DNA from 2 places in the Exiguobacterium sp. s161 genome. Region 1 is predicted to be linked to the other one. Evidence: predicted binding sites of a transcription regulator. Region 1 holds the regulator's gene; the other holds the start of a gene.

The links. The regulator LexA, encoded in region 1, represses DNA repair genes until DNA is damaged. The targets are predictions, from matches to a motif close to CGAACATATGTTCG.
Region 2: a site for LexA is predicted at 955-968, ahead of parE (DNA topoisomerase IV subunit B). Genes of this name have one in related genera too.

Annotation. Positions count from the first base shown of each region.
Region 1 is NZ_JACSNH010000002.1:274,416-289,297, reverse strand. It holds gene glnA (type I glutamate--ammonia ligase) at 1-88, shown strand, start outside; gene KNQ14_RS09040 ((4Fe-4S)-binding protein) at 205-435, shown strand; gene KNQ14_RS09035 (GNAT family N-acetyltransferase) at 416-691, shown strand; gene KNQ14_RS09030 (AzlD domain-containing protein) at 1,004-1,330, opposite strand; gene KNQ14_RS09025 (AzlC family ABC transporter permease) at 1,309-2,010, opposite strand; gene dhaK (dihydroxyacetone kinase subunit DhaK) at 2,166-3,134, shown strand; gene dhaL (dihydroxyacetone kinase subunit DhaL) at 3,159-3,761, shown strand; gene dhaM (dihydroxyacetone kinase phosphoryl donor subunit DhaM) at 3,754-4,122, shown strand; gene glpK (glycerol kinase GlpK) at 4,592-6,094, opposite strand; gene KNQ14_RS09000 (MIP/aquaporin family protein) at 6,138-6,839, opposite strand; gene KNQ14_RS08995 (metal-binding protein) at 7,026-7,496, opposite strand; gene lexA (transcriptional repressor LexA) at 7,528-8,142, opposite strand; gene yneA (cell division suppressor protein YneA) at 8,354-8,641, shown strand; gene KNQ14_RS08980 (YneB family resolvase-like protein) at 8,687-9,340, shown strand; gene KNQ14_RS08975 (DUF896 domain-containing protein) at 9,454-9,690, shown strand; gene tkt (transketolase) at 9,965-11,935, shown strand; gene KNQ14_RS08965 (YneF family protein) at 12,059-12,289, shown strand; gene KNQ14_RS08960 (ABC transporter transmembrane domain-containing protein) at 12,410-14,161, shown strand; gene KNQ14_RS08955 (ABC transporter ATP-binding protein) at 14,158-14,882, shown strand, end outside.
Region 2 is NZ_JACSNH010000001.1:1,283,746-1,298,627, forward strand. It holds gene KNQ14_RS06490 (CoA-binding protein) at 429-830, shown strand; gene parE (DNA topoisomerase IV subunit B) at 1,009-2,979, shown strand; gene parC (DNA topoisomerase IV subunit A) at 2,972-5,377, shown strand; gene KNQ14_RS06505 (NUDIX domain-containing protein) at 5,656-6,126, shown strand; gene KNQ14_RS06510 (hypothetical protein) at 6,414-7,061, shown strand; gene KNQ14_RS06515 (DUF3307 domain-containing protein) at 7,058-7,852, shown strand; gene KNQ14_RS06520 (histidine phosphatase family protein) at 7,860-8,450, shown strand; gene KNQ14_RS06525 (ComEC/Rec2 family competence protein) at 8,444-9,307, shown strand; gene KNQ14_RS06530 (DUF3006 domain-containing protein) at 9,329-9,544, shown strand; gene KNQ14_RS06535 (AAA family ATPase) at 10,025-10,933, shown strand; gene KNQ14_RS06540 (DUF58 domain-containing protein) at 10,936-11,982, shown strand; gene KNQ14_RS06545 (hypothetical protein) at 11,979-12,953, shown strand; gene KNQ14_RS06550 (winged helix-turn-helix transcriptional regulator) at 12,968-13,321, opposite strand; gene KNQ14_RS06555 (SDR family oxidoreductase) at 13,433-14,155, shown strand; gene KNQ14_RS06560 (hypothetical protein) at 14,225-14,743, opposite strand.

The sequences.
Region 1 (14,882 bases):
CTTCGTTGAATTGAAAGAAATCGAATGGGATATGTTCCGGACGCAAGTCACGGAATGGGAACGCGATCAGTACATGGTCTTGTTCTAATCCAACTCAAGCACTTTCGGACTTCTGTCCGGAAGTGCTTTTTTCATAGCGCAGACAGGGATTGAGTCAAGGATGTGGAAAGATACAAGAGTACAAAGAAAGGGAGACGATACATCATGAAAAAAGGATATGAAGGCAAAGAGATCACGGTCTATTTTGATTCGGAAGTCTGCATTCACTCTGGTCATTGTGTACAAAGTCTACCAACTGTCTTTGATGTCAAGCGGCGTCCGTGGATTGAAGCGGACGGGGCACCAGTGGACGATGTCATGCGGGTCGTCGACGGTTGTCCGAGCGGCGCCTTATCTTACGAACGGAGGGAAGCAAATGGAGCTGAAACGAGCTGAACGTAAAATCGAAGCCCATCAGGAAGGGGAAGTGATTGGGGAAATCACTTACAGCGATACGAACAACGGCATGTGGATCATTGATCACACATACGTCGATCCCGCGCACCGCAATCAACAGATCGGGGAACAACTCGTTGCCGAGATCGTCAACTGGGCACGAGAAGCAAATGTCAAGCTGTTACCGTTATGTCCGTTTGCGAAAAAAGAGTTTGAACATCAATCCGATTATCAGGACGTACAAGCAAATACGTGAACACAAAAATCTCCTCTAGTCTCTCAAGACCAGAGGAGATTTTTTCGAGTCATTGTTTATGATCCCTAACTTTCATTTTGCGAGAAACCATCAGCGTGCCGAAATAGGCGATGACGTACAACACAATCAATCCTTGTTTTAGCAGATAAGGCAGATCCATTTGACTCGCGATTATAAAAATGACGCACAGCAATATCAAATAGGGTATGAACTGCTTATTTGGCATATCAGGACCCTCTTCACTATCCATTTATTTCTATTATAAGGATAACACAAGAGTACATCGAAATAGGCTAAAGATGAATGACTTGCTTATAGATACAATCGTAGAAACGCCATCGTGACAACACCAGTCACGACCGTCCAGGATAAACTTTTACTGAAAATCGCGACCGCCATGGTCGGGAGGGCGGCGAAGACATGAAGCGTCGAAACCGTCGGAAACGCCTCATCTTGAGCGATGAGAAGATTTTGAAAGAAAAGGGCACCGAGCAGGCAGACCGGAATGAACGAGAGCCATTCTGTTACGAGGCGCGGTAACGTCAGTCCATGAAGGACGAGAAACGGTAAGACGCGTGGAATCCATGTGACGAGTCCACAAGCTAAAAAAAGAGCAATTAATTCCGGGCGGATTTCCATCGTGTGATCACGACTCCTATACTTGCACCACCGAGCGTCGCGCAAAGAACGGCGACTTCTGGAGAAAAGTAGCGCATGGTTATGTAAAGCAATAGTAAGACAATCAGTAAAAGGCAACTATTCACGGCAATACGGGAACGTTCCCCTTCAAACTGTAAGTACAATAAGCCGATGAACATCGCTGTCAGGGCAAAATCGAGACCGAAGCGCTCGGGATCAGGAAACCAGCTACCGACAAGTGCACCGAGAACGGTTGCGATAATCCAGCTGAGATACGCGGTCAGATTTAAGCCATGCATGAATGACGGAGCGAGCTTCCCTTTTTGGGCAGTGTTCATCGCGACAGCGAACGACTCATCCGTTAGTAGCGTTCCGGTACCGAGGCGGTCGCGGAGGTGACGTGTCTCGACATGCGGAGCGAGCGTCAGACTCATTAACAAGTGCCTGAGATTGACGATGAACGTCGTCAGAATGATGGCAGAAGCAGGACTATTTAAGAGTAAAAGACTCGTGATGATGAACTGGGCGGCGCCGGCATAGATGAAGACGGACATGAATCCGACTTCGAGAGGGGATAAGCCAGAGGCACGACCGACGATCCCGGCTGAGAAGCCGATGCCGATATATCCGAGGACGGTAGGTAGACAGGCACGGACACCTGTTTGAAAGGCTGATGACATTCGATTCCTCCTCTTTTTAAAGAGCATAGCATTCGTATGGAATATCGTCACCAACTGGTCAATATTTTCATCGTTTTTTTCGACATACTCGGCTTGATTTAGTGGTAAAGAGTAAGTGGTACGGCAAAAAACAGATTGGTAAAGGAGCGTTTTTCATGCACAAATTAATGAAAGATTCAAACCGGTTCGTTTCAGACATGGTCGACGGACTCGTACTAGCTCACCCTGATTTGTATAAGAAGGTCGAAGGTGTTAATGTCGTCGCACGGAAAGTACCGCTCGATGGAAAAGTCGGTCTTGTCTCTGGTGGAGGAAGTGGTCATGAACCCGCACATGCTGGATTCGTTGGGGACGGTATGCTTACTGCGGCTGTCTGTGGGGAAGTCTTCACGTCACCGACACCGGACATGGTGCTTGAAGGCATCAAGGCAGCCCATGGTGGAAAAGGTGTGTTACTCGTCGTCAAGAACTACTCGGGTGACGTCATGAACTTCGATATGGCAAAGGAACTCGCTGAACTCGAGGACATCGAAGTCGACACGGTCATCGTCAATGATGACATTGCTATCAAAAAAGAGGAAGACCGTCGTGGTGTCGCGGGAACCGTCTTCGTCCATAAGATTGCTGGTGCTGCAGCTGCAGATGGAAAATCACTGAGTGAAGTCAAGGCAGTCGCAGAAAAAGTCATCCAGGGCGTTCGGTCGATCGGAATGGCACTCTCGCCATGTTACATGCCGGAGAGTGGCAAGCCAGGTTTTGAGTTGCATGATGACGAGATGGAAATCGGAATCGGGATCCACGGTGAAAAAGGACTTGAACGAAAAGCGGTCGCTTCCGTTGATGCGATCGTTAAAGAGTTGCTCGATCGTCTGACGAAAGAGGTACCAGACAAAAAAGTCGCCGTCATGGTGAATGGGATGGGTGGAACACCAGAATCCGAACTGTATATCACGTATAAATACGTTGCGGAAGAACTTCAGGCGCATGGGTACGAGATTGCCCGTTCGTTCGTCGGAAACTATATGACCTCGCTCGAGATGCACGGATTCTCAATCACGCTCTTACCAGTGGATGATGAACTGCTTGGTTATCTCGATGCAGAAACGAAAGCGATTGGATTCTAATTCAGATAAACGGGGTGTACAAAGATGAAGTTGACGACGGAACAGTTACGAAGCGCGCTCATCAAAGCAGCGGAACAGATCGAACAGCATAAGGATGAATTGACGGACCTTGACCGGGAAATTGGTGATGGAGATCATGGAATTAACATGTCGCGTGGCTTCCAAGCAGTCCAGAAGACGCTAGAAGAACACGGCGAATATGAGGATTTAGGAGCTTTATCGAAAGAAGTCGGGATGACGCTGATCAAGACGGTCGGTGGAGCATCCGGTCCTTTGTACGGGACTGCATTCGTTAAGTTCGCCGGTGCATTCAAAGGGAAAACAGAAGTCGAAGGTGCGGATCTTGCAGACGCTTTCCGCGAAGCGACGGAAGGGATCAAATCGCGTGGGAAATCGGAATTCGGTCAAAAGACGATGGTCGATATCTGGACACCGTTCCAAGAAGCGCTCTCGCAAGAAGGGGACTTGAAAGCGGCAATCGATCAAGCACTTGCTGATACGAAAGCGCGTATCGCAACGAAAGGGCGCGCGTCCTACTTCGGTGAAGCGACGGAAGGCGTACAGGACCCAGGTAGTTTATCGAGTGCTTTGCTACTCAGCGAAATTGCGGAGGTGCTTCATGGTTAATCTTGTACTTGTTTCTCATAGTGAAAAACTCGCGGCTGGTCTGAAAGAACTGTTAGCAGAGATGGCACCGGATACGCCAGTCTTAGTAGCAGCCGGTCTTGAAGATGGTAGCATCGGAACGGACGCGACGCGCATCGAAGAAACACTAAATACACTAGACGACGATGGAGTCGTCTTAACGGATATCGGCTCTGCGACGATGAATACGGAACTGGCCCTTGAACTATATAGTGGCGAACGGACGGTTCGGTTTATCGACGCACCACTCGTCGAAGGCGCGTTTTTAGCGGCTGTTCTTAGCGGACAGTCGAAATCTGTTGATGAGATTGAAGACGGATTGAAAAAAGAGTTCGGTAAATAATTGGTGAAGCCCTCGATACTGAAGACAAAGTGCAATTGTTCTCTAACGAGAAGGATTGCGCTTTTTTGTTCGCTTCGAATCGTTTTCCTGGGACAAGCATCGCGCCGCTTCGCTTCGCTGCAGGGTCGCTCTTGCTTGCTTTTCCCTAGGAAGCGATGTCGAGTGAACAAAACGCTTCTCTAATCTTTCTTCCGAGTATAAAAAAAGATGCGTCACACGCCACTCCTACAGGAACAAGCGCATATTTACGCTGTCAGAGACAAATAAGACCCGCTTTCCTGCTTGAATGAAGCAGGAAAACTGGCTGGTGTCTCGCCTGAGGAAAGGGCGTGAAAAAACGCATCATTTTTTGGAGTCAGCCCTTTTGTCTACAGTCTGAGCTCTCTTTGCAATAAAGCGAAGAATGGTTTTTTGTATTATTGGATATCAAAAACCCGGTCCCTCTGCAAAAAGAACCGGGTCAATTGTTTTATTTTGATGGTTTGAAGACCATTGTCGCTTCAACTGCTTTTTGCCATCCAGCATAGCGTTGCTCACGATCGTCTTCTTTCATCTCTGGTTTGAACTGGTGATCTAGCTTCCATTGTTGTTTGATTTCCGCTTTATCTTTCCAGTAACCAACAGCTAATCCAGCAAGGTAGGCTGCACCGAGTGCTGTCGTTTCGTTAATTTCTGGACGATCGACAGGAACGCCGAGGATGTCCGATTGGAACTGCATCAAGAAGTTGTTCGCTACTGCACCACCGTCGACACGAAGTGTCTTCAGTTCGATACCAGAATCTTGTTCCATCGCTGTCAACACATCGCGTGTTTGATAAGCGAGTGATTCAAGCGTTGCACGAACGAAGTGTTCCTTATCTGTTCCGCGTGTTAATCCGAAGATTGCCCCGCGTACATCTGAATCCCAGTATGGCGCACCAAGACCAACGAAGGCAGGAACGACATAAACACCGTCTGTTGAGTCGACTTTCGTTGCGTAACCTTCTGAATCTTTCGCATTTTTCAGCATCCGGAGTCCATCACGGAGCCACTGGATCGCAGAACCAGCGACGAAGATAGAACCTTCCAGCGCATATTCCACTTTTCCATCGACGCCCCAAGCGATCGTCGTCAAGAGTCCATGATCAGAAGAAACGGCTTTCTCGCCTGTGTTCATGAGCATGAAGCAACCTGTTCCGTATGTGTTTTTCCCTTCACCCGCTTCGAAGCACGTTTGACCGAAGAGTGCTGCTTGTTGGTCACCCGCAATACCAGCGATTGGCACTTCGTAACCGAAGAAGTGATACGGTACCGTTTTGTCGTAGACTTCACTCGACTGACGAACTTCTGGCAACATCGAAGCAGGAACACCGAGGATATCGAGTAACTCTTCATCCCATTTTTGTTCGTAGATGTTATACATCAATGTTCGTGAAGCGTTCGTGTAGTCCGTGATGTGCGTTTTTCCACCAGACAGTTTCCAAACGAGCCACGTATCGATCGTACCGAAGAGCAATTCACCGTTCTCTGCTTGCTCACGCGCACCTTCGACATTATCGAGGATCCATTTGACTTTCGTTCCAGAGAAGTAGGCATCAATCAGAAGTCCTGTTTTATCGCGGAACTTCTGGTTCAAACCTTGTTCTTTTAAATCGTCACAGATACCAGATGTTTGACGTGATTGCCAAACGAGCGCGTGATAAACGGGTTTGCCTGTTTCCTTGTTCCAGACGACAGTCGTTTCACGTTGGTTCGTGATGCCGATTCCGGCGATTTGCTCAGGTTTGATATCTGCTGTTCCGAGTGCTTCGGCCATGACAGCAAGAATCGAACCCCAGATTTCGTTTGCATCATGCTCGACCCAGCCTGGTTGTGGGAAGTACTGCTTGAATTCCCGTTGTGCCGAGTTGACGATTTTCCCATCGTGATCGAAGATGATCGCACGTGAGCTTGTCGTACCTTGGTCGAGTGCTAGGATATACTTGTTTTCCATTTCGAAATCCCCCTTGAGCGGTATGTGTTAGTGAGACGTGATCTTAGTAGATCAATTGATAGATGAACACGGCAAGCGCTCCACCGATGATCGGACCGACGACAGGAATCCATGAATAGCCCCAGTCAGATGAACCTTTATTCGGAATCGGTAGGATAGCGTGCGCGATACGCGGTCCAAGGTCACGAGCCGGATTGATGGCATACCCTGTTGTACCACCGAGCGAGAGACCGATGACGACGACGAGTAAACCGACGATGAGTGGTTTTAAGCCATCTCCGAACGTTGTTAAACCAAGTGCCAAGATACCGAAGACGAGAACAAATGTCCCGATGATCTCAGAAATCAAGTTCGACGGCGTATGACGAATCGCTGGACCTGTTGCGAACACACCGAGTTTTGCAGCTTGATCATCAGTCGCTTCAAAATGTTTCATGTAATGAAGCCAAACGAGAATGGCGCCGATGAAAGCTCCGACAAGTTGTCCGGCAATGTAGATCGGAACGTCTGCCCACGGTAGGTCAGAGTTCAAAGCAAGTGCGATTGTCAATGCGGGGTTCAAGTGTGCTCCACTTTCAGCAGCGACGAATGCTGCTGTCATGACGGCAAGACCCCAAGCGAATGTGATGACGATCCATCCGCTGTTTTCCGATTTCGTCTTTTTCAAGACGACACCGGCGACGACCCCATCCCCGAGCAGGATGAGAATCATCGTACCGATCATTTCTAGTACAAAGTTATTCATGCAAAAAACCTCCCTTTGGATTAAAGCAGATAATGGCCTTTCTACTTTAAATTACTCCGAATTGAGAACGTTTTCAATACATATAATTGAAATATAGGAATGGAAATTTTTTATTTTGATGTTTAAAGATACGAAAAAGTGGATAAGAAAACACCTCTTCCTGCCTGCGAACAAGCAAAAGAGGTGTTACCGACGACGTTTTTTTCTTTTTTTAGGTCGAAACCAACTGCTGGAATAATCTAGTAGGATATGAATCGTACTCGCCACCATGATACCGACGACGAATGCAGGCAGGGAAGCGAACCACGAATCAATCGTAGCAGAATCAAGAACCTGAAAATATAGACTTAAAAATAGTAGGGGAATCAGAATCGCAGCACTATAAAGAAGCCGGATGATATCTCCGATGATCAGTCCATGCGACCAGATCGAGCGGTGGGGCATGATTTTGACGTACGGCATCCAAAGGACTCGAAATGGTCCAAAGCGATAATACGGTTCTGACTTTAAATCGAGGTCGGGTGACAACCAAAGCGTACCGACAGCGATACCGATGGCGGTTGGTAACCAATCGGTTTGTTGCGTTGCGACCGAATACGCAACGTAACCCGTCAGTGCGACGGTATTGACGGTATCATGTACATTTCCTGAAGGCATGAAAAAAGACCAGTCGTAACTGGTCCCTCCGTCAATGAATCGTCCGATACACGCCGATTACCTTACCAAGAATGGAGACATTATCGAAATACATCGGATCCATCGAGTCATTTTCTGGTTGTAGACGTACCTGTTGATCTTCTAAGAAGAACCGTTTCACCGTCGCTTCGCTATCTTCGGTCATAGCTACGACGATTTCTCCGTTTTCTGCTGTGTTTTGCTGGCGCACGATGACACGATCGCCGTCAAGAATACCTGCGTTAATCATCGATTCACCATCGATCGTCAACATGAAGACCGTCTCATTTCCTACATAATGTGCAGGGAGCGGGAACTGTTCTTCGATGTTTTCAATCGCTGTAATCGGAAGACCCGCTGTGACTTTCCCGATGACGGGAACATGGACGATGGCTTCCGTGATTTCTTCAGGCTTATCAAGCAATATCTCAATCGCACGTGGTTTCGTCGGGTCACGGCGAATCATTCCCCGTTTCTCGAGTCGATCCAAATGACCGTGTACCGTCGAGCTAGACGCGAGTCCGACTGCTTCTCCGATTTCACGAACTGATGGTGGATACCCCTTCAGTTTCACTTCAGAGACGATGTAGTCGAGAATCTCTTGTTGGCGCTTAGACATTTTCCGCATACGAATTGCCACCTCTTTCTGGATTGAAGTTTGAAATGTAAGAATATATGTTTCTAGATTCACTATAACATAGAACAAATGAGCGTACAAACAATTGTTCGACATTTTGTGTTGACCGAACACGGGTTCTATGTTTATTATGAGTTATGCGAACAATTGTTCCGCGAACATTTATTCTAACTCATTCATTTCATATTTGGAGGGATTCATGATGATTCATACGATTCGTACTCATGCTTTTTCAATTCTCTTCTATGCATTAAGTATTGCCTTCGTGATCTTTTTACTCACACCACGCCCGGATGAAAAAGTGGCGCAACTGATGACAGCTTCCGTTACGGTCGATGAGAACGCTACAGTCGAACAAATCGCTGAAGTCTATAATGATGGTTCGATGTCAGATGAAGAGTACGTCAACTGGTTGATTAAAAATAATGATGTTGAAACAAAACACGTCATCTCAAAAAGCAAAATCGTTGTACCAATCGCACAACAATGACAAAATGGAAAAGTTGTGAAAGAACGAACAGGGATGTGAGGTACGATGAAGGTCGTGATTTATTGTCGGGTGTCGACCGAAAAAGAAGCACAAGATAGTTCGATTGAACGCCAACGGATGGAACTTTCGAAGGTCGCGTCTCAAAAGGGTTTTGATGTCGTGGACGTCGTCTCTGAAAAAGAGAGTGGCTATGACGTCGATCGGGAAGGGATGCTGACGGTTCTTGATCATGTGACACGTGACGCGGTAGATGCGGTCCTCGTGACGGATGATACACGGATTGGTCGTGGGAATGCGAAAATCGCTATTTTGCACACGTTTAAGAAGCACGGTGTTCGGTTGATGACGCTTGATTCCGATGGAGAATACCAGCTTGCAGATGCAGAAGCAATGGTCCTTGAGATCGTCTCACTCGTGGAAGAATATCAACGGAAACTGCATAACGCAAAAATCGCGCGCGGCATGCGGCGAGCTGTTGAACAAGGCTTTCGACCGGAACGAAATCTCAATCGCCAAGGAGAGAACGCTGGGCGTAGTCGAAAGGACGTACCGATCGAAGAAATCGTACGTCTTCGAGAACTCGGACTGACGTTTTCAGATATCGCCATTACGCTTCGCGGGATGGGACATGATATCTCAAAGGCAACAGTCAATCGTCGATATCTTGAATACCGCGAATTGACACCTAGCCCGGAATGAGAAGCAAGTAACCCGTCGACTGACGCGGTTAACTTGCTTTTTTTAGTAAGCTCTTTTACAGTAAGAATACAATTGAACAACTCAAGTTTGAGTCATAGAGAAAGAGGGATTTCATGTTATCACAAGAACAATTAGATCGAATCAATGCATTGGCGAATAAATCAAAAGTCGAGCCGTTATCGGAAGCAGAAACAGCAGAACAAAAAGAGTTACGTGCAGCGTATCTCGCAGCATTCCGTGGATCGTTCAAAAACCAACTCATGGGCATGAAGATCGTTGATGAAGAGGGCACAGACGTAACACCTGAGAAATTAAAACAAGCACAAGAAGAAGAACGGAATAAACAATAATCGTTTGTTCCTTCTATAGAAGAAAGAGGTTTCGCGTTAAGCGGACCTCTTTTTTGTTTAGCGCTGTTAGATGAGGAAACATTGCACGATAGCAATACATCTTAATAACGATCTTTCATCAATTCATGCATCCTGTATGAGTCGATAGAACGGCTATAGATAGCGCATTCATTTTAATGTGACATACTATTTAGAAAAGTTGTATCACATTTAAGAGTGTGCTAAAATGAGTAGGAATTTGTGAAAAAGAGAGAGGATGATTGTTTTGACGAACATGACGACAGTAGAACAATTAGCAATTAATACGATTCGTACCTTATCGATTGATGCCGTACAAAAGGCGAATTCGGGTCACCCAGGTATGCCAATGGGAGCAGCGCCGATGGCATTCTCGCTTTGGGCGGATCATATGAACCACAACCCTAAAAATCCAGAATGGTTCAACCGCGACCGTTTTGTACTTTCAGCTGGACACGGTTCGATGCTTCTCTACTCACTCCTCCACCTATCGGGATATGATCTATCAATGGATGATCTTAAATCATTCCGTCAATGGGGATCAAAAACACCAGGTCACCCGGAATACCGTCACACGGCTGGTGTAGATGCGACAACAGGTCCACTTGGTCAAGGGATTGCAATGGCAGTTGGTATGGCGATGGCAGAACGTCATCTTGAAGCAAAATACAACCGTGACGATCTCAACGTCGTCGATCACTTCACATACGGAATTTGTGGAGATGGAGACTTAATGGAAGGTGTCTCAGCTGAGGCGGCTTCACTCGCAGGTCACCTTGGTCTTGGTAAATTGGTCGTATTGTACGATTCAAACGATATCTCACTTGACGGCGATCTCGATAAATCATTCTCTGAAAACGTCCAGAAGCGCTTCGAAGCGTACAACTGGCAAGTCATTCGCGTAGAAGACGGAACGGATATCGATTCGATTTCGAGAGCGATCGCGGCGGCACAAGCAGAGACGACAAAACCAACGTTGATCGAAGTCAAGACAGTCATCGGCTTCGGTTCACCGAACAAGTCAGGGAAATCGGCTTCTCACGGTGCACCACTCGGTGAAGCGGAAATCAAATTAACGAAAGCAAGCTACGTTTGGGATCACGAAGAGTTCTACGTGCCTGAAGAAGTTAAATCATTGTTCGACGAGCGGATCGTCCAACGTGGTGCTTCTGCAGAAGACGCATGGAACGAGACGATGAAACAATACGAAGCAGCGCATCCAGAATTGCATGCTGAACTCGTTCGCGCGATCGCAAATGAATTGCCAAGCAACTGGGAAGCAGATCTTCCGACGTACGACTTGTCATCGAAAAAAGCGACACGCCAAACGAGTGGTGAAGTCTTGAACGGTCTTGCGAAGAACGTTCCGACATTGTTCGGTGGTTCAGCTGACCTTGCAGGATCGAACAACACGATGCTCAAAGGCGAAGCAGACTTCGATATCGACCCAAGCGGTCGTAACATCTGGTTTGGAGTACGTGAATTCGCAATGGCTGCAGCTGTCAACGGTATGGCACTTCACGGCGGCGTTATTCCTTACGGCGCGACATTCTTCGTCTTCTCGGATTACCTCCGTCCAGCGGTTCGTTTAGCAGCATTAATGGGACTTCCATCAATCTTCGTCTTGACACACGACTCGATCGCTGTCGGGGAAGATGGTCCAACACACGAGCCAGTTGAGCACTTGATGAGCTTCCGTGCAATGCCGAACGTCACGATCTACCGCCCAGCAGACGGAAAAGAGACGATCGCAGCATGGAAAACAGCGGTTCAAGCGAAAGACAAACCGACACTTCTTGTCTTGACACGTCAAGGTCTTCCTGAACTGGAAGGTACGACGACAGAGGGCGCTGAAAAAGGTGGTTATGTCATCGCTGGTGACGTCACGAAAGCTGATACGCTCTTGATCGGTACGGGTTCAGAAGTTCACCTTCTTGTCGAAGCACAAAAAGAACTTGGTGAATCAGCAGCTGTCGTTTCGCTTCCATCATGGGAAGTATTCGAAGCGCAGTCAGCAGAGTATAAAGAATCAGTTCTTCCAAAACACATCACGAAACGTGTTGCGATCGAAGCAGGCGCTTCGCTCGGTTGGTACAAATATGTAGGAACAGAAGGACAAGTCATCGGAATCGATCGTTTCGGTGCATCTGCGCCTGGAGACTTCCTCTTGAAAGAATACGGCATGTCTGTTGAGAACGTTTTAGCGACAGTCAAACAACTCGGATAATCTTTTCCGGAAAAACGGGTCCGATCTTACGTCGGGCTCGTTTTTCATCTATTATCATCTATGCAAACAATTGGAATTATAGTATAGTAAAAAGCGACGTTTTAAGTTAGAGGAGGAAGCAACTTGGCTACATGGATTTGGATTTTAATTGCCCTTCTTTGCTTGGTAGCAGGTGTCGCCCTTGGTTTCTATATCGCTCGTCGATACATGATGAACTACTTGGAGCAAAACCCACCAATCAACGAAGATATGATTAAGACATTGATGATGCAAATGGGTCAAAAGCCATCACAAAAGAAAGTCAACCAAGTGATGCGTTCAATGAGTGGTTCAATGAAATCACCTAAAAAATAAGCTGTACGAAAGGGGACCAAATGGTCTCCTTTTTATTTGCTATTTTTTAGAAAGAGCACTAATCTAAAATGTGAGACTATTTCAAATAATCATAGGATTTAAAAAAGGGGGGAGACTTGAATGGGAGTCTTCAGGAAACTCGGTTGGTTTTTCCGACGAGAATGGAAAGCGTATAGTCTTGGGGTCGTCAGTTTGATTTTTGTAGCAGCGTTAGAACTCATTCCACCGAAGATCATCGGGACGACAGTCAATGGTCTAAGCGAGGGAAGCTTGACGAAGAATGATTTGATTCGTCTCGCAGGTACATTGTTGCTCATCGGGGTCGCGACATATATCATTCGTTATTTTTGGCGCTTTTATATCTTTGGGGCATCGATTCGTCTCGGTCGATTATTGCGCAGCCAACTGTATGGACATTTTTCAGATTTGGATCAATCGTTCTATAAGAAATATCGGAGCGGGGATTTGATGGCGCATGCGACGAACGACGTACAGGCGGTATCGATGACAGCAGGTGCCGGTATTCTAACGCTCGTCGACTCGGTGACGATGGGGAGCTTCGTCATCATCACGATGGTCACGACGATCAGTTGGAAATTGACGCTCGTATCACTTCTACCGATGCCGCTGATGGTCTACTTGACGTCACGCTACGGGAAAATGTTACATTCGCGTTTTCATGACGCACAGGAAGCCTTCTCCGATTTGAATGACAAGGTCGCGGAAAGCATTAGTGGTGTCCGTGTCTTAAAAGCAACAGGAGAAGTGGAGTCTGACGTGCAGACGTTTACGGATCTATCGGATGACGTCGTCCAAAAGAACCGTCGTGTCGCAAAAATCGATGCATTATTTGATCCGACGATTTTTGGATTAGTCGGTCTATCGTACATCATCGCTGTCGGATATGGTGCATATCTGTTACAACAAGGTGAAATCCGAATCGGTGACATCGTCTCATTCACTACATATCTTGGTTTATTGACATGGCCAATGCTTGCCTTCGGTTGGTTGTTCAACATTGTCGAACGTGGTCGTGCTTCCTACGATCGGATCGAGCGAATGCTTGCGATCGAACCGGAAATTAAAGATGCGAAGGAAGCAGCAACAAGTGTTTCCTCACCTGAACTCCACGTTGGGATTGAGCGTTTCATCTATGATACGCAACCGGTCTTACAAGACATCGATGTGACGTTGAAGCCCGGTAAGTCGCTCGGAATCGTCGGGAAGACAGGTGCTGGGAAATCGACGTTCGTTCGCTTATTGTCTCGCGAATACGACGTCAAACAAGGCGCCATCACGATTGGTGGACGAGACATCAAACAATTGACGCGTGACACCGTCCGTCGTCAAGTGGCGATCGTCCCACAGGATCATTTCTTATTCTCCGCGTCGATTGCTGATAATATTGCCTTTGCAAAACCGGACGCATCAATGGAAGACATCATGGAAGCAGCTCGGATCGCAGCGGTTCATGAGGATATTCTTGGGTTTAAGGAAGGGTATGCGACGATGGTCGGGGAGCGTGGGGTGACGTTATCCGGCGGTCAAAAACAACGGATCTCGATTGCCCGGGCATTACTAGCAGACTGTCCGATTTTAGTGCTCGATGATGCCTTATCTGCGGTTGATGCCAAAACTGAGGAAGCGATCATCCACCACTTCCGCACGGCGGATCACGATCAGGCACAAATCATCGTTGCTCATCGCCTGTCGGCTGTGTCACATACCGATGAGATCATCGTCCTTGAAGACGGTCGGATCATCGAGCGAGGCACGCATGAGCAGTTACTCGCTCATGACGGTTGGTATAAAGAGACGTACGATCGTCAGCAACTAGAATCACTCGTCGAACAAGGAGGGCGTTCCGAATGAATCATGATATCAATGAAAAAGCCGTCCTGAAACGATTACTTGATTTCGTCAAACCGTTCAAAAAACAGGTCAGTATCGCCTTCATCCTGCTGTTCATTACGACAGCGGCAAAACTCGGGGGACCGTATCTCGTCAAGATTTTCATTGATGAATACGTCGCACCGGGTACGTATCCGGTACAGGAAGTCGCACTTTTGTTTACAGCGTACTTGTTACTGCATACGACAGGAATCATCGTCGATTACTTGCAGGCGTTCGAATTCCAAAAGATTGCCTTGCAAGTCATTCAACGCTTACGCATTGATGTGTTCCGGCACGTCATGCACTTACGGCTTGCCTATTTTGACCGAATGCCTGCTGGAGTGCTCGTATCCCGGATCACGAACGATACGGAAGCAATCAAGGAGCTCTACATCGGTGTCCTGTCAACATTTGTGCAAAGCGGCGTTCAGTTGATTGGAACATATATCTTCCTTTATCTACTAGAGCCGCGACTCGCGACGATTGCGTTACTATTGTTACCGCTGTTTTATTTCATCATTTGGATTTACCGGAAGTATTCGACGAAGTATTACGCGGAAGTCCGCGATTTACTATCGAAAATCAATGCCCAACTGAACGAATCCATCAACGGGATGGCAATCATTCAACAATTCCGCCAAGAAAAACGCTTGATGGCAGAGTTCGAGGAGACGAACGTCGCCCACCAGAATGGACGTTA
Region 2 (14,882 bases), on a different contig from region 1:
CCACAATCACCCCTCTAGTAGTAGTATACCAAACGTTGGTACGTAAGACACTTGTTTGCGTGAAATAGTTATTTCACGCAACGTTAAATTGTCAGACAGGGAGCGCTCAGTTGCATCGACAACGCACCAGACGGGTCGTTGATCAACTCGATGCACGTGAGAATTCAACCTATTTTTATCGTTTCTGAGCTACGACATTCTTTTTAATAACAATAATAGTATTATGTAACCTAAATCATCAAAAAAGAATGAATATTCAATTTCGCTCTCAGTTGCATCGAGAAGTGGTTCGACGGGTCATTGGTCGACTCATTTGATTTCAAGACGATTTCTGAAAAACGTCGAAAACGTGCTCGATTTCGCATACTTCATCTTGGTTCGGGTATAGAGTGTTAGGTAAGAGTTATTTTCATAAGGGGGAGTTCTAAATGATTACTGATCAACAAGCACGTCAGTATTTGAAGGATGCTAAACGCATTGCCGTCGTCGGTGTCTCGAGTGATTCCGGAAAGACCGCAAACTGGATTGCTGACTACTTAGTCCAACATGGATACGAAGTCATTCCGGTCAATCCGACGTTAAACGAGTGGAACGGTCAAAAAGTCTATCCGAGCGTCGCAAGCATTCCAGGACACATCGATATAGTCGACGTCTTCCGTCGGTCTGAGTTTTTAGCGGATGTCGCCAAAGATGCTGTTGCTCACGGTGACGTCGGGATGATTTGGAATCAGCTTGGTCTCTCGAGTGTCGAAGCAGAAAGTCTTGCACTCGGTGCTGGTATTCCATATATTGAGAATCGTTGCATCAAAATCGAGCATCAATATCTGTGAGTCATCGCACGATTTCAGGCATCTTCACCCGTTCGTGAAGGTGTCTTTTTTCATGCGCTTTACAGGTTATGCTTGTCAGGAAGCAAGAAGATGCCTACAATTAGAGACAGACTACTTGAAATAACGAACGAACGTTTGTAAAAACGACGTCGTAATTTCGAATTTTGAGGTGAAATGAATGGCGACAGACTTAAATAACTACAATGATGATGCCATACAGGTGCTCGAAGGACTCGAAGCAGTCCGGAAGCGCCCAGGTATGTATATCGGTTCAACCGATCACCGTGGACTTCACCATCTCGTCTACGAGATCGTCGATAACGCAATCGATGAGGCACTTGCAGGATTCGGGGAACAAATTGACGTCACGATTCATAAAGATAATGCAATCACTGTCCGTGACCATGGACGTGGAATGCCAACGGGGATGCATGCATCGGGAAAGCCGACTGCTGAAGTCATCTTCACAGTCCTTCACGCTGGCGGTAAGTTCGGTCAAGGTGGATATAAGACGTCCGGTGGCTTACACGGCGTCGGGGCGTCGGTCGTTAACGCCTTATCAACGGATTTGAAAGTAACGATCTTCCGTGACGGGAAACAATATGAGCAAACGTTTGAAAACGGTGGGATGCCGAAGACGACGTTGCTTGAAACGGGTACGACGCGTCAAAACGGAACGAGCGTTTACTTTAAACCAGATGGCTCGATCTTCAGTACGTTGACATACAACTACGATACGCTCGCAGAACGCTTACGCGAATCCGCTTTCTTGCTGAAAGGTCTGAAGATTACGCTGACGGACGAACGGTCCGATAAACAAGATATCTTCCAGTACCAAGACGGTGTCAGCGAATTCGTCCAGTACTTGAATGATGATAAAGATACGCTTCATCCGACGGTCGCGTTCGAAGGCACGGAAAACGAGATCGAAGTCGATATCGCCTTTCAGTTCACGGATGCGTACTCGGAAAACGTCCTGTCGTTCGTCAACAACGTCCGGACACGCGACGGTGGAACACACGAAGTTGGTGCGAAGACGGCGATGACACGGGTCATGAATGAATATGCCCGAAAGAACACGCTCTTGAAGGAAAAGGATAAGAACCTTGACGGAAATGATATCCGCGAAGGGTTGACGATGATCGTCTCGATCCGAATTCCGGAAGAATTCCTTCAGTTCGAAGGACAAACGAAGTCGAAACTCGGTTCACCGGAAGCGCGGACGAGCTGTGACGCTGTCATCAGTCGTCGTCTCTCGACGTACTTGGAAGAGAACCCGCAAACGGCGACGCTGTTGATCAAAAAAGCGATCCGCGCAGCGCAAGCGCGTGAAGCAGCACGTAAAGCCCGCGAAGAAGCACGAAATGGGAAAAAGAAGAAACGTTCGAGCATCTTGAACGGAAAACTGACACCTGCTGCTTCGAAAAACGCGGACAAGAATGAATTGTTCCTCGTCGAGGGTGATTCTGCCGGTGGTTCTGCGAAACAAGGACGAAACCGGACGTTCCAAGCGATTCTTCCACTCCGTGGTAAGGTCTTGAACACGGAAAAAGCGAAACTCGCTGACATCATGAAAAATGAAGAGATCAATACGATCATTCATGCGATTGGTGGCGGTGTCGGAGCCGATTTTGACTTGTCGGATTGTAATTTCGACAAAGTCATCATCATGACGGATGCCGATACCGATGGCGCACATATCCAAGTCTTGCTATTGACGTTCTTCTTCCGCTACATGCGTCCGTTGATCGACGCTGGGAAGGTCTTCGTTGCCTTACCACCGCTCTATCGTGTCTCAAAAGGAAAAGGCAAATCGGAGAAATTTGAATACGTCTGGGACGAAGAGACACTCAAGAAAACGACGAAGAAATTCGGTAAAGGTTATATGATCCAGCGTTACAAAGGACTTGGGGAGATGAATGCACCACAGCTCTGGGAAACAACGATGGATCCCGAGACACGGACATTGATTCGGGTCACGATCGACGATGCTGCTGTTGCGGAAAAACGTGTCTCGGTCTTAATGGGCGATAACGTTGGTCACCGCCGGACGTGGATCGAGGACAATGTCGCCTTCGGTCTCGCGGAAGACCTCTCGATCATCGAGAATGAGCACGTGACGAAAGAGAGTGTGAACGAACATGTCTAATCTACAAAACATCCTGAACCTGTCGCTCGAGCAAGTCGTCGGCGACCGGTTTGGTCGTTATTCGAAATATATCATCCAAGATCGTGCCTTACCGGATGCCCGGGATGGTCTGAAACCGGTTCAACGCCGAATCTTGTATGCGATGCATACGGAAGGCAACCTGTTCGACCGGGCCTACCGGAAATCAGCGAAGACGGTCGGTGTCGTCATCGGTAACTATCACCCGCACGGTGATTCATCGGTCTATGAAGCAATGGTCCGCTTGAGCCAAGAGTGGAAACTCCGTTACCCGCTGATCGATATGCAAGGGAACAACGGGTCAATCGACGGTGATAGCGCGGCAGCAATGCGGTATACGGAAGCCCGTCTGTCGAAAGTTTCGAGTCTGATTCTCGACGGGATCAACAAACAAACCGTCGATTACACGCTGAACTTCGATGATACGACGGAAGAACCGCTCGTCTTACCGTCGCTCCTGCCGAACTTGTTGATGAACGGTTCGACGGGGATTTCCGCTGGTTACGCAACCGAGATTCCACCGCACCACGCGGGAGAAGTCCTAGATGCTGCGATTGGTCGGATTTCCGGTACGGTCCAGAACGTCGATGACTTGTTGACGCACATGCAAGGTCCTGATTTCCCGACTGGTGGTGTCGTCCAAGGGCTTGACGGCATCAAGAAGGCGTTCGAGACAGGACGCGGGAAAGTCATCATCCGCTCGCGCTCAACGATTGAGACACTGCGGGGTGGTCGTCAGCAAATCGTCATCACGGAGCTCCCGTATGAGGTCAATAAAGCGAATCTCGTTAAACGGATGGAAGAACTCCGTCTTGATAAAAAGGTCGAAGGTGTCGCTGAAGTCCGTGATGAGACCGACCGCGACGGCTTACGGGTCGTCATCGAGTTGAAGAAGGAAGCGGACGCAGAAGGTGTCTTACACTTCTACCTCAAACAGACTGACTTACAAATTGCCTATAACTACAACATGGTCGCGATCCATGAACGGACACCGCGGCAAATGGGCGTCTTGACACTACTTGATGCGTATCTTGCACACGTCAAGGAAGTCGTCATCCGCCGGACAGCGTTTGATCTCGAACAAGCGAAACGCCGTCAGGAAGTCGTTTCTGCCTTAATGACAGCGATCTCTGTCCTCGATGAGACACTTGCCTTGATCCGATCTGCGTCGAACAAAGCAGATGCGAAGGAGAAGCTGATCACGCGCTTCAACTTTACGGATCGCCAAGCGGAAGCCGTCGTTATGCTCCAGCTGTACCGGTTAACGAATACCGATATCGTCGAGTTACAGGAAGAAGCTGCGAAACTCGAGAAGGAAATCGCTCGTCTTGAGAAGATCCTTAACGATGAAAAGACACGGAATCGTCTGATCATCAAGGAATTGACAGTCTTGAAGGAACAAGTCGCGGACAAACGTCGCTCGACGATCGAAGCGGAAGTTGAAGAACTGAAGCTGAAGACGGAAGTCATGATTGCTGTCGAAGAAACGATGGTCTTCCTGTCGAAAAACGGTTACGTCAAACGTTCGTCGCTCCGTTCATTCGGTGCTTCGAACGACTTGCCGGACTTGAAGGAACAGGATCGTCCGTTGCTCCAAGGGCAAGCGATGACGACCGACCACTTGATCGTCTGGACCGTTCGCGGGAATTACTTGCTGATTCCGGTCCATCAATTGCCGGATACGAAGTGGAAAGATGGCGGTCAACACGTCGCGAACCTCGTTCCACTCGAACCGGGTGACCGGGTTCTCTCAGCGGATCTCGTCCGCTCGTTCGACGAAGCACAGCATTGCTTGTTCGTGACTCGTCAAGGGATGGTCAAGCGTTCGAAACTGAGTGACTACAACGCCCAGCGGAAGTCAAAACCACTTCAAGGTGTCCGTTTGAAGGCAGATGACGAAGTTTTGTATGCTCAGGTCTCAACAGGTCAATCGGAACTGTTCCTTGCGACACAGAACGGTTTCGGTCTCTGGTTCACGGAAGACGACGTTCCTGTCGTCGGTGTCCGGGCTGCCGGTGTTAAAGCGATCAACCTGAAGGATCAAGATGTCGTCGCGGGTGCAATTGGCTTCAAGGAAGCACCACAGATCGTCCTCTTGACGCAACGGGGTGCCTTGAAGAAGATGCGTCTCGCGGATCAGTTCCAAGTCTCGAGCCGTGCGCTCCGCGGCTTACAGTTGCTCCGTGACTTGAAATCGAAACCACACCAAGTCGCTGCATTGATCGACGTCACACAAGCGAAAGAATTGGTCCTCAGCGGAAAAGAACAGGAAAAAACGATCCAAATCGGTTCGTTATCGTTCCTCGACCGCTTATCGAACGGTTCATTTGCCTACGATGAAGAGAAATTCGGTCCCTTACTCGACTGGTATACACGATAAGACGAGGCTCCTCCGGATAACGGGGGAGCTTTTTTAGATCTAGCGGGGCAGGAGAGGGGGAATTTTGAGATTTATCGCTATAAATATCGTTTACAAATTGAAACACTGACCAATAACGGCTACAATAGAAGAAATAGTCAGGTCACGATTCGTCACGAACAAGCGTCGGGTCACGCGTCTCCGCAGCTTTGCTTATAGCGTCAATTGATCAAGCAGCTACGGGACCGTCCCTTTAGCTGCTTGTTGTGCAATCTGCCGACCTTGGAGAGGTGATGAAGATGAAATTCAGACGTCGCGAAAAAGTAGCAATCTATATCACTCGGGAAAAACCTAACGGATGGGAACTACTTGTTTTTCATCCACAATCGGCTCCTGAGAGTGATTGGCAGATCCCCGCAGGTACGATCGAAGATGCTGAAATCGCAAAAGAAGCGGCTGTCCGTGAGACGCTTGAGGAAAGTGGTCTCTCGTTAGCATCCGTCCAGTACATCGGCGAAGAAGAGATGCGCTATCCGGAGCGAATGCGGGTGCATTACACGTATTTCTACCATGCGCACATCGAATGCCAAGAGAACCGCTGGACGCATTGTGTGGCTGGTGACGGTCAGGATTGCGGTGATTTCTTTGATTTCGCGTGGTTGCCACTTGATCGGATCACGCAACTCGAACGCCGCCATCATATTTTCTTGGATCGTTTGATTCATCGATTGGAACGGACACGTCCGTATGATTGTCGAAAACACGGTTAATCCCGTGTTTTTTTTGTTTTGTCTCAATATCTTAAGTTTACCTTGATTATGAGACAGAACCTTATAACTATTGATAATATATGTTATGTTAACTTGAATAAAAAAATGATTTTCTGGTCAGATTCATCCATCCCCCCTGTCGTGTAAAAATCGGTCTATCGTCCTGTTGGTCTTCTTCTTCATTCTTTGTTACTCTAATAACAGTAACACCGCGAATGTTACCTTTTTAACGGTAACAAATCAAATGTTCCCATAATTGTGGCAACAAATGAACAGGAGGAATCGTCATGCAAGCTGTTGCCTTGTCGTTTGATGTCAAAGGCTCCCGCGATTATCCGAGCAAAGAAGCATTACTTCAAGCGCTCCGAGAACTCGCGAACAATCTGAATACGGCATTTCCAACGAGTATCGTTCCGTTCCAAATCAAATCCGGTGATAGCTTACTAGCGGTATTTGCGGATTATCCGGTTAGTTATCCGGTCATTCTGCACTTATTGAATCAAGAATTACCAGGTTACATCGGGATTGGATTTGGTCAGTATGAGACGATTTCGACGACCCAAGCTGAAGAAGCCAATGGTAGTGCGATCATTCATGCCTTTGAAGCACAGGAATTGGCGAAGACGCTTCCGTCACAGATCGCCTTTGCTGGACCGCCCTACTTACCGACCGCCCTGCTGAATGGTTATCTTGAGATGCTCTATCCGGCGTATTTCGGGAAGACGGACCGTCAGATTGAGTTGCACCGGTTGATGGATCAATATCCGGATGATACGTATGAAGAGATCGGTTTAAAGATGGGCTTTAAGGAACAAGATGCTCGCGCGAATGTCGCAAAACTCGTCTCTCGCTCGCAGCGTAAGCAACGCAAGCGACTTGAAGCTGCCTTGGCACAGGCACTGGAGCAATTCCAAGTCTGGGAGGCGATTCGGTGACTGTCTTACTTAGCCTTATCCTTGTCCACTTACTTGCTGATTTTCCATTACAGACGAGACGGATGGCGCAACTGAAACATCGACACCGACGCATCTTGTTCCAACATCTTGCCGTCCATGCGTCTCTGATGCTACTTGTCCTCGCGTTCTTCGTCATCCGAGGGCAGTTGACCCTCGACATCGCCGGATGGCTAGGAGGGAGCATTCTCGTGTTTCACGCCCTACTCGATGCTTCCCCGCTCAAACGTCGCGTCAAGCAAGCAGCGGCGTACTGGATCGATCAAGCGTTACATATCGCTGCCATCATTGCCTTGACATGGGTGTTCGTTCCGATTGATTGGTCATTGTCGTTCGCGCGACCCGAGCAGGTCCTCTGGATTCTGTGCTTTAGTTTAGTGACGACAGAGTTACTCGGTCACGGGATTGCTTTGATGCTCGCACCATTTGCTCCGCGCTTGATCGAAGCGCATTTCGAGCGAAAAGTGACACGTAAGGAGCAACTCGACGGCGTCTCACGGACCGTCACACATGAAGTCGAAGATTCTGCGCGCAGTTATACGACGGAATTAAACGGAATCGGGCGTTATATCGGTCTCGTCGAACGGGCAATCATTACCCTGCTCGTCGTCACGAACGCAACCGGAGCGATTGGCTTCATCATTGCTTTGAAGGCACTGGCCCGTTTTAAACAGTTTGAAGATCGCCGTTTTGCGGAATATTACATCATCGGGAGCTTGCTCAGTATCTTAGGTGCGATTTTATGTGGACTCGCGATTCGCGTCGCACTCTAAACGATGAATGAAAGTGAGGGAGACGGTCTTGACCGTCGCACGAAGTATGAAACAAATTGGATTAGTGAGACATCACCGGGTGACGGAAGGATACCCGACGAAAGGCTGGATCAGTGCCAGCGATATTGAAAAATGGATTGAACGGTATGATACGTCAGACATCGATATTCAACCGGTCGAGCTCGGTCAGATCGACTGGACAGTCTGTTATGCCAGTAGCATGCCACGCGCCGTCCAGACGGCGAAGAGTGTCTACGATAAAGAGATCATCGTGACGGATCTACTACGGGAAGTACCGTTTCCGACGATTCAGTCGAATCTACGGTTACCGTTTCTTGGCTGGGCGGTCCTCGGTCGACTCGCAGCCCCGTTCAGCAAACGGATTCAAGCGGAGATCAAGGAAGCGAATGAACGGATTGAGGTCCTGTTGAATCAACTGATGTTCGAGGATGATGAACGGGTCTTACTCGTCGGTCACGGCGGCATGATGATTTTAATGCGGGCTGCGTTGAAACGGCGCGGTTACCAGGGGCCACGGTTCGGTCATCCGCGTAACGGCATGCTGTATCTGTTCGAGAAAGAGGAACCGACATGTTGAAATGGGGATCAACGATTCTGTTAGCACTCTGTTTAATCGTCATCTTTTATACGACACGGGACGAAGAGCCCCCTGCCCCAAACACGGGACAGATGGAGGTCTACGGTTTTGACGTCGGTCAAGGAGATAGCACGTTCATCCGGACGAAGGAAGACGCGATCTTGATTGACGGCGGGAATAACGGCAAAGGCGAGGATGTCGTCCGCTACCTGCAAGAATTGGGTGTCAAACGCTTAACAGCAGTCATCGCGACACATCCGGACGCCGATCATATCGGTGGACTTGATACCGTCCTCGATGCCTTTCCAGTCGATAGCGTCTATGCCCCGCGTGTCACGCATACGACAGAGACATACCGCGATTTCCTCCTTGCCGTCAAACGCGAAGGGGTGACAATCAAATCGGTTAAGGCAGGTCTTGAGATACCGAGTGAAGCTGCACGCTTTACGTTCCTTGCTCCCCTAACGGACGGGACACAGGATCTCAACAGCTGGAGTGCCGTCCTGCGGGTCGAACATGGACAGGACCGGTTCCTCTTCATGGGCGACGCACCGATCCGGACGGAACGACAATTGCTCGAGTCAGATGCCGATCTTAGCGCCGATGTCTTGAAGCTTGGACATCACGGAGCAGACACATCGTCCTCCCTGCCCTTCCTACAAGCCGTTGATCCGAAGCGAGCATTGATCTCAGCCGGGAAGGACAATGCCTATCGTCACCCACGTCCCTCCGTCTTACAGGAGCTGAAGACAGAACGGATTACGATTGATCGAACCGATCAAAGCGGAACGATCCAGTATATCTCGACTGGTGACGGCATCAAGGAATCGAACCGGACCGACTTACGACCGGAATAACAAGACGTGGAGGTGCATAAGATGCGATTGACCCTAGCTGATTTTGAAGACGATCTAGCGATTTGCGAGACGGACGAACGCGAGACGATCACATTACCGAAAAGTCGTTTGCCGCGCCAGGCGACGATTGGCGACCGACTCGACTGGACCGGGCGCTCGATTCGGATCTTACGCGATGAGACGAACGCACGTAAAAAAGAGATCACCGATTTGATGGATGATCTCTTTGAAGAATGATGGGACTCCCTTAGAACGCTGAGGGAGTCTTTTTTAACCCAGTAGACTGATGACGAGACCAGCGATGATGCTGTGAATAAGGAACCGAGCGTATACGTCAGCAAACGTAATCCGAATGGGAGCCGACGAATCGCGGCAAAGGCTCGGCGATTCGGAGGTCCTCCGGCAACAATACGTTGATACTCGTCAATAGGACTGTGAGCAACATCCTGTTGCTGGTTTAGAGTAGAGTTCGATTCGGTAAGTATGTGGTTTCATCTGTCCATCCTCCCTATTCCAATGACTATATCCTTCTATTCGCTAAGTAACTTCATAATCCTGTTTCAATTTTTTTGATATTTTACGAAAATTTTGGATGAAACTGGTAGTATAAAAGATAGACGTATTTCTTTATGCGTGATTCCTGGAAAATCACTAGCAGTTTTTTCTGAATTTTCGTACACTTTAGAAATACGATGCATATTAAAGGGGGAATCATCCATGTTTCAAACGTTACGTACATCACTCAAACAATCTGTCCTTGGTCAGGACGATGTGATTGATCATTTATTGATGGGCTTGCTCGCAGAAGGTCATGTGTTGCTCGAAGACCGTCCGGGGACCGGTAAGACGACATTAGCAAAAGCACTGGCGCAGACACTCGAAGCGAAGTTCTCACGTGTTCAATGTACAGCGGATACGTTACCGACCGACCTACTTGGGATGGAGCTGTTCAACCCGCTGACAGGATCGTTTGAACAACGGTTTGGTCCGCTGTTCGCGAACATCGTCCTCGTCGATGAAATCAACCGGACGACTCCACGGACACAGTCAGCATTGCTCGAGGCAATGGCGGAAGGGCAAGTGACGATCGGGGATACATCTTATACGTTACCGCAACACTTTCTTGTCATCGCGACACAAAATCCGTTCGATGGACACGGTACATTCCCATTACCGCATGCCCAACTCGACCGTTTCTTGTTCAAATTATCGTTCGCTCCCCTGACACGTCAAGCGGAAAAAGCATTATTACGCGGGGCGCACTTAACAGCAGCCGAACTACAGATTCCGCTCGAACAACTCAATGACTGGAAAGAGGAAGTCGTCGCCGTCTCGATCGAGGATAGCGTCGAAAACTACTTACTCGATGTCTGTGACGCACTCCGCGCCCATCGTGACGTTGAGATCGGACCGAGTCCACGAGCGACGCTCGCACTCTTAAAAGCAGCAAAAGCACGGGCCTGGATGCAGGAGCGGACGTACGTCACACCAGAGGACGTCAAGCACTTGGCGACGCCATTGCTTGCCCACCGTCTCGTCTTGACGCTCGAAGCGACGCTGAAGCTATCGAACGAACGTCTCGTCGAGCAAGTCCTCGATTCACTCACTGTTCCAACTGAGGTGTAATCATGCAATTGATCATACCAAAAGGCTTTAACCTCATCATTCTTACGATGACAGGTGCAAGCGGCGTCATCGTCGGCCTCTATGGTCCTGTCTGGATTGCGGCTTTATTACTCGCCTATACATTATATGGCTGGGTGATGCCGTATTATCTCGAATACGTTGCGAAGCGGATTCGCGTCCGCCTCCTTGAGACCGTTCGCGCTTTTCGAGAGGAAACGATCCAGATACCGTTCGAATTGTCGAACCCAACGAAGTTACCACTCGGTCGCATCACGATCTCTGGGTTGCTCGGGGATCAGATCAAGCTTCCTGATGCGAGTAGTCAATTTTGGCGTCAACACTTATATGTCAGCAAACAGACAATTGTGCCGTTTTCAATCGATGTCATTGCCGCTCACCGAGGAACGATTCGGATTCAGTCGTTTGACGTCATGATCTCGGATCCGTTTCATTTGATCACAATCTATGTGACGCTTGATATCCAAGAGCTGGGTCACGTCTTCCCTGACTTTGCACCAGCGTCAGTCGAGTGGAATGAGCGGATGATTCCCGGTGAGACGATTGATCGCTCGAGTCCGTTCACCGATCGCTCGAGTTTCCACTCCGTCGTCCCCTACTCCGGAGATGCGAAGTCGATCTACTGGTCCGCTTATGCGAAGACGAATGAGCTGTACTCGTATCAATATGACCGGAAACGTAACCATGATTATGCCGTCATCGTCGATGGCTTGTCCGCAGACGGACTCGCCCTCCGCTCGGACTTCGAGAAACTATTATCGCGTGCCGCGACGATCATCCGTGAACTCGAGAAACAAGGGGCTTCCTACAGCCTCTGGATTTCGATGGTCAATCGATCCGGTCAGTGGTACCATGTTCCGTCTGGTATGGGAAAACATCAATTCCTACGGACGATGGAATGCCTTGCCCGGATTTCCGAGTACGATCTACCGCTCGAGCGCCGGTACTTCACGAAGCGATTGCAACGTAGTGTGCCGTCGACGACGGCGGAGATTCACCTCGGTTACCGGCAGAAAGGAGTGAGCGCATGATTCTCTGGTGGATATTCCTTGCAAGTCTGTTACCGGTTCCGTTCTATCTCGCGCTCGCTCTTCCGGCACTTGCCTTCGTGCCGCATCGTTCGCTTCGCATCGGATTACAGCTACTCGTAGCGGGGTCCTTATATTTCCTCTCTCCCGTAGCTAGCGTCTTAGCGCTCGTCTTCGTCGCCTGGACCGCGTTTCTTGATACGGTCGATTCGCCGTGGCGATACGCTACGAGTGCGATGGTCATCGGCGTCGTGATGGTATTGTTCCCAGGAGTGACACCACCGATTGGCGCATTTTTAATTTTGGTCTTCGTCATTGCGTATCCATTCGTCGTCACGTACATGACAGAATGGCGGCGTATCTTACCGACGATCGCGTTAGTCCTCAGCGCGGGGCTGATCATCGCTGTCGTCTTCCGGCTCACGAAAGAAGCGCTCGTCGGATCCGTCACGAGTGCGATTCGTCCGCTATTTGAAGCATTCGGTTCATTATTCCTTTGGACGGAACCACTTGGTCGAGAAGCGGACACGATGACGAACCGGGCAATGGGGCTAAAGAATATCAAAGGTGTTCAAGACGTGGATCAAGCTGTCGTCCAGGCAGGAACACCGGATTGGATTTGGATCGCAACGACGCTTCTGACCGTGATCTTAGTTGCGATTACGCTTTATGTCATCCGGAAGCGAAAAGTCATAGCAATCGAAAGAGAACAAACCGTCAAGCACTCCAAGCAGGTACGGGCGCATGCGCCAAAGCGGCATAGTCATCATCCGCTTCTGAAGATTGCCTCTCAACTCGAGCAAGCCTTCCCAAGACGCCATGAAGAGACGACGCTTGAATGGCTGACACGGATCGAGTTCCCGGATGCATCACCAAACGCGCGTCTGATTGATGGAATCGAGTTCAGTCCAAGTGAACCAGCTTACGACATCCAGACGTTCCGCCGTCAAGTACGGGAACAAATCGAACGTTAACAAAAAGCCCCTGCTCATGGAGCGGGGGCTTCCTCGTCGCATAACGTGCGCATCAATTGGTTGCGTGGTGTCGTCGCAAGACCCCAGTCGCAAATCGCATCAAGTAAGGGAATCAAAGAGATTCCTTTTTCGCTCAAGGCATATTCGACGCGGGGTGGAATCTCCGGGTAAACGGTCCGTGTAATCAAGCCGTCTTGTTCGAGTTGTTTCAACTGTTGCGTCAGCGTCTTTGGTGAGACGTCCTGGATATAACGCTCCAGTGTATTAAAACGTACTTTCCCTTCTTCGTGCAGCTCGTACAAGATCATCACTTTCCACTTGCCTTGAATCTGACGCATCGTCGCATCGAACTCATTTAGATATGGCATACCGTTCCCTCCCTTACCAAAAGGTAACCGACTGACCTAAAAGTGCGTACTTCTCGGAACAGTTTCCCTCTGTTATCTTCAATCTATCATATCAAATAAGGAGACGATATCATGAAAACAGGATTCATTGCCATCACAGGTGCCACGTCAGGAATCGGGCATGCGACTGCTCAAACATTCATTCAGAAAGGATACCGTGTCTTATTGCTCGGACGACGAATTGATCGTCTGGCGAGCCTTGCTTCAGACGATGTCTTGATTCGCCAAGTCGCAGCCACCGACCGAGTTGCCCTCGATGCTGCTTTAGCAGACGCGACGGAAGCGTTCGGACCGGTCGAAGCGATCATCAACAATGCAGGACGGATGTTACTCGGTCAAATCGAGACGCAAGGAGCGGAAGAATGGGAAGAGATGTTTGACGTCAACGCGCTCGGTGTCTTACACGGCATGCAAGCCGTCCTTCCCTCGATGGTGAAACGGAAGACCGGCACGATCATCAACATTAGCTCGATTGCCGGTAAAAAGACGTTCGCCGACCACGCCGCGTACGTCGGCACGAAATTCGCCGTCCACGCGATGAGTGAGAACGTCCGGGGTGAAGTCGCCTCTCACGGTGTCCGCGTCATGACGATCGCACCAGGAGTCGTCGAGACAGAACTGCTCGGTCATACGACAAGTGACGCGATCAAGGACGGCTACAACGAATGGAAACAGTCGATTGACGGTGGTCTCGATCCGCAAATCGTCGCGGACACCGTCTTATTCGCCTTCGAGCAACCACAACACGTCAATATTCGAGAAATCGTCTTAGCCCCGACGAAACAAGTCGATTGACGAATAATAGACCGAAGCGCTCGGAAATGGATGTACTTCCGAGCGCTTCGGTCTGTTTTCATGTAAGCGTTACTTTATTAGGTGACTCTGTTCAATCGTTTGAAAGATTGATTGATAGATTTGGAGTTGCTCTGAACGATTCGGTCGTTCGATCCCCTCACCGAACAACCAGGTCGTCTCTTGTGTATCGTCATAGAGCATACCAGCCGCAAACGTCGGATTCGGCACCGAGATGCTTTCCTCATAGGAGAGACTCGGATCAAGAAACGGTTCGACGGATTTTTGAGAGCCGATGAAGAAAAACGGAATCTGTGCTTTCCGGTAGACGGTGGCATAGTCACGTCCCGATGCCTGATGTAAGTACTCCGGCATGATCATGACGGCATCGTAACGTCGTAAATCTCCTTTGATCTCCTGCAGATCAATCGAGTGAAAGTCCGGTGATTGCGTAAGAACTGGAGCCGTTCCGACGACGGCGATGGTGAGATCGATGGTACTGGCTTTTGGCGTCAACGTTGGTTTTTTCATCATACATACGGTAAGCAGTAGACTGAGTGCAAGTAAAGTCATGACGGTTCTTTGTCTCATCTGTCCCTCCATGATTTCCTAATATTAGGTCTTTCGCCTAGTTCCTTTATACCATAGAAATGGATGACGTTATGTTTTTGCACAATAGGGAAATCGCGTGAATAAAGTACCAACAGAAGCCAATAAAAAAAGACTCCCT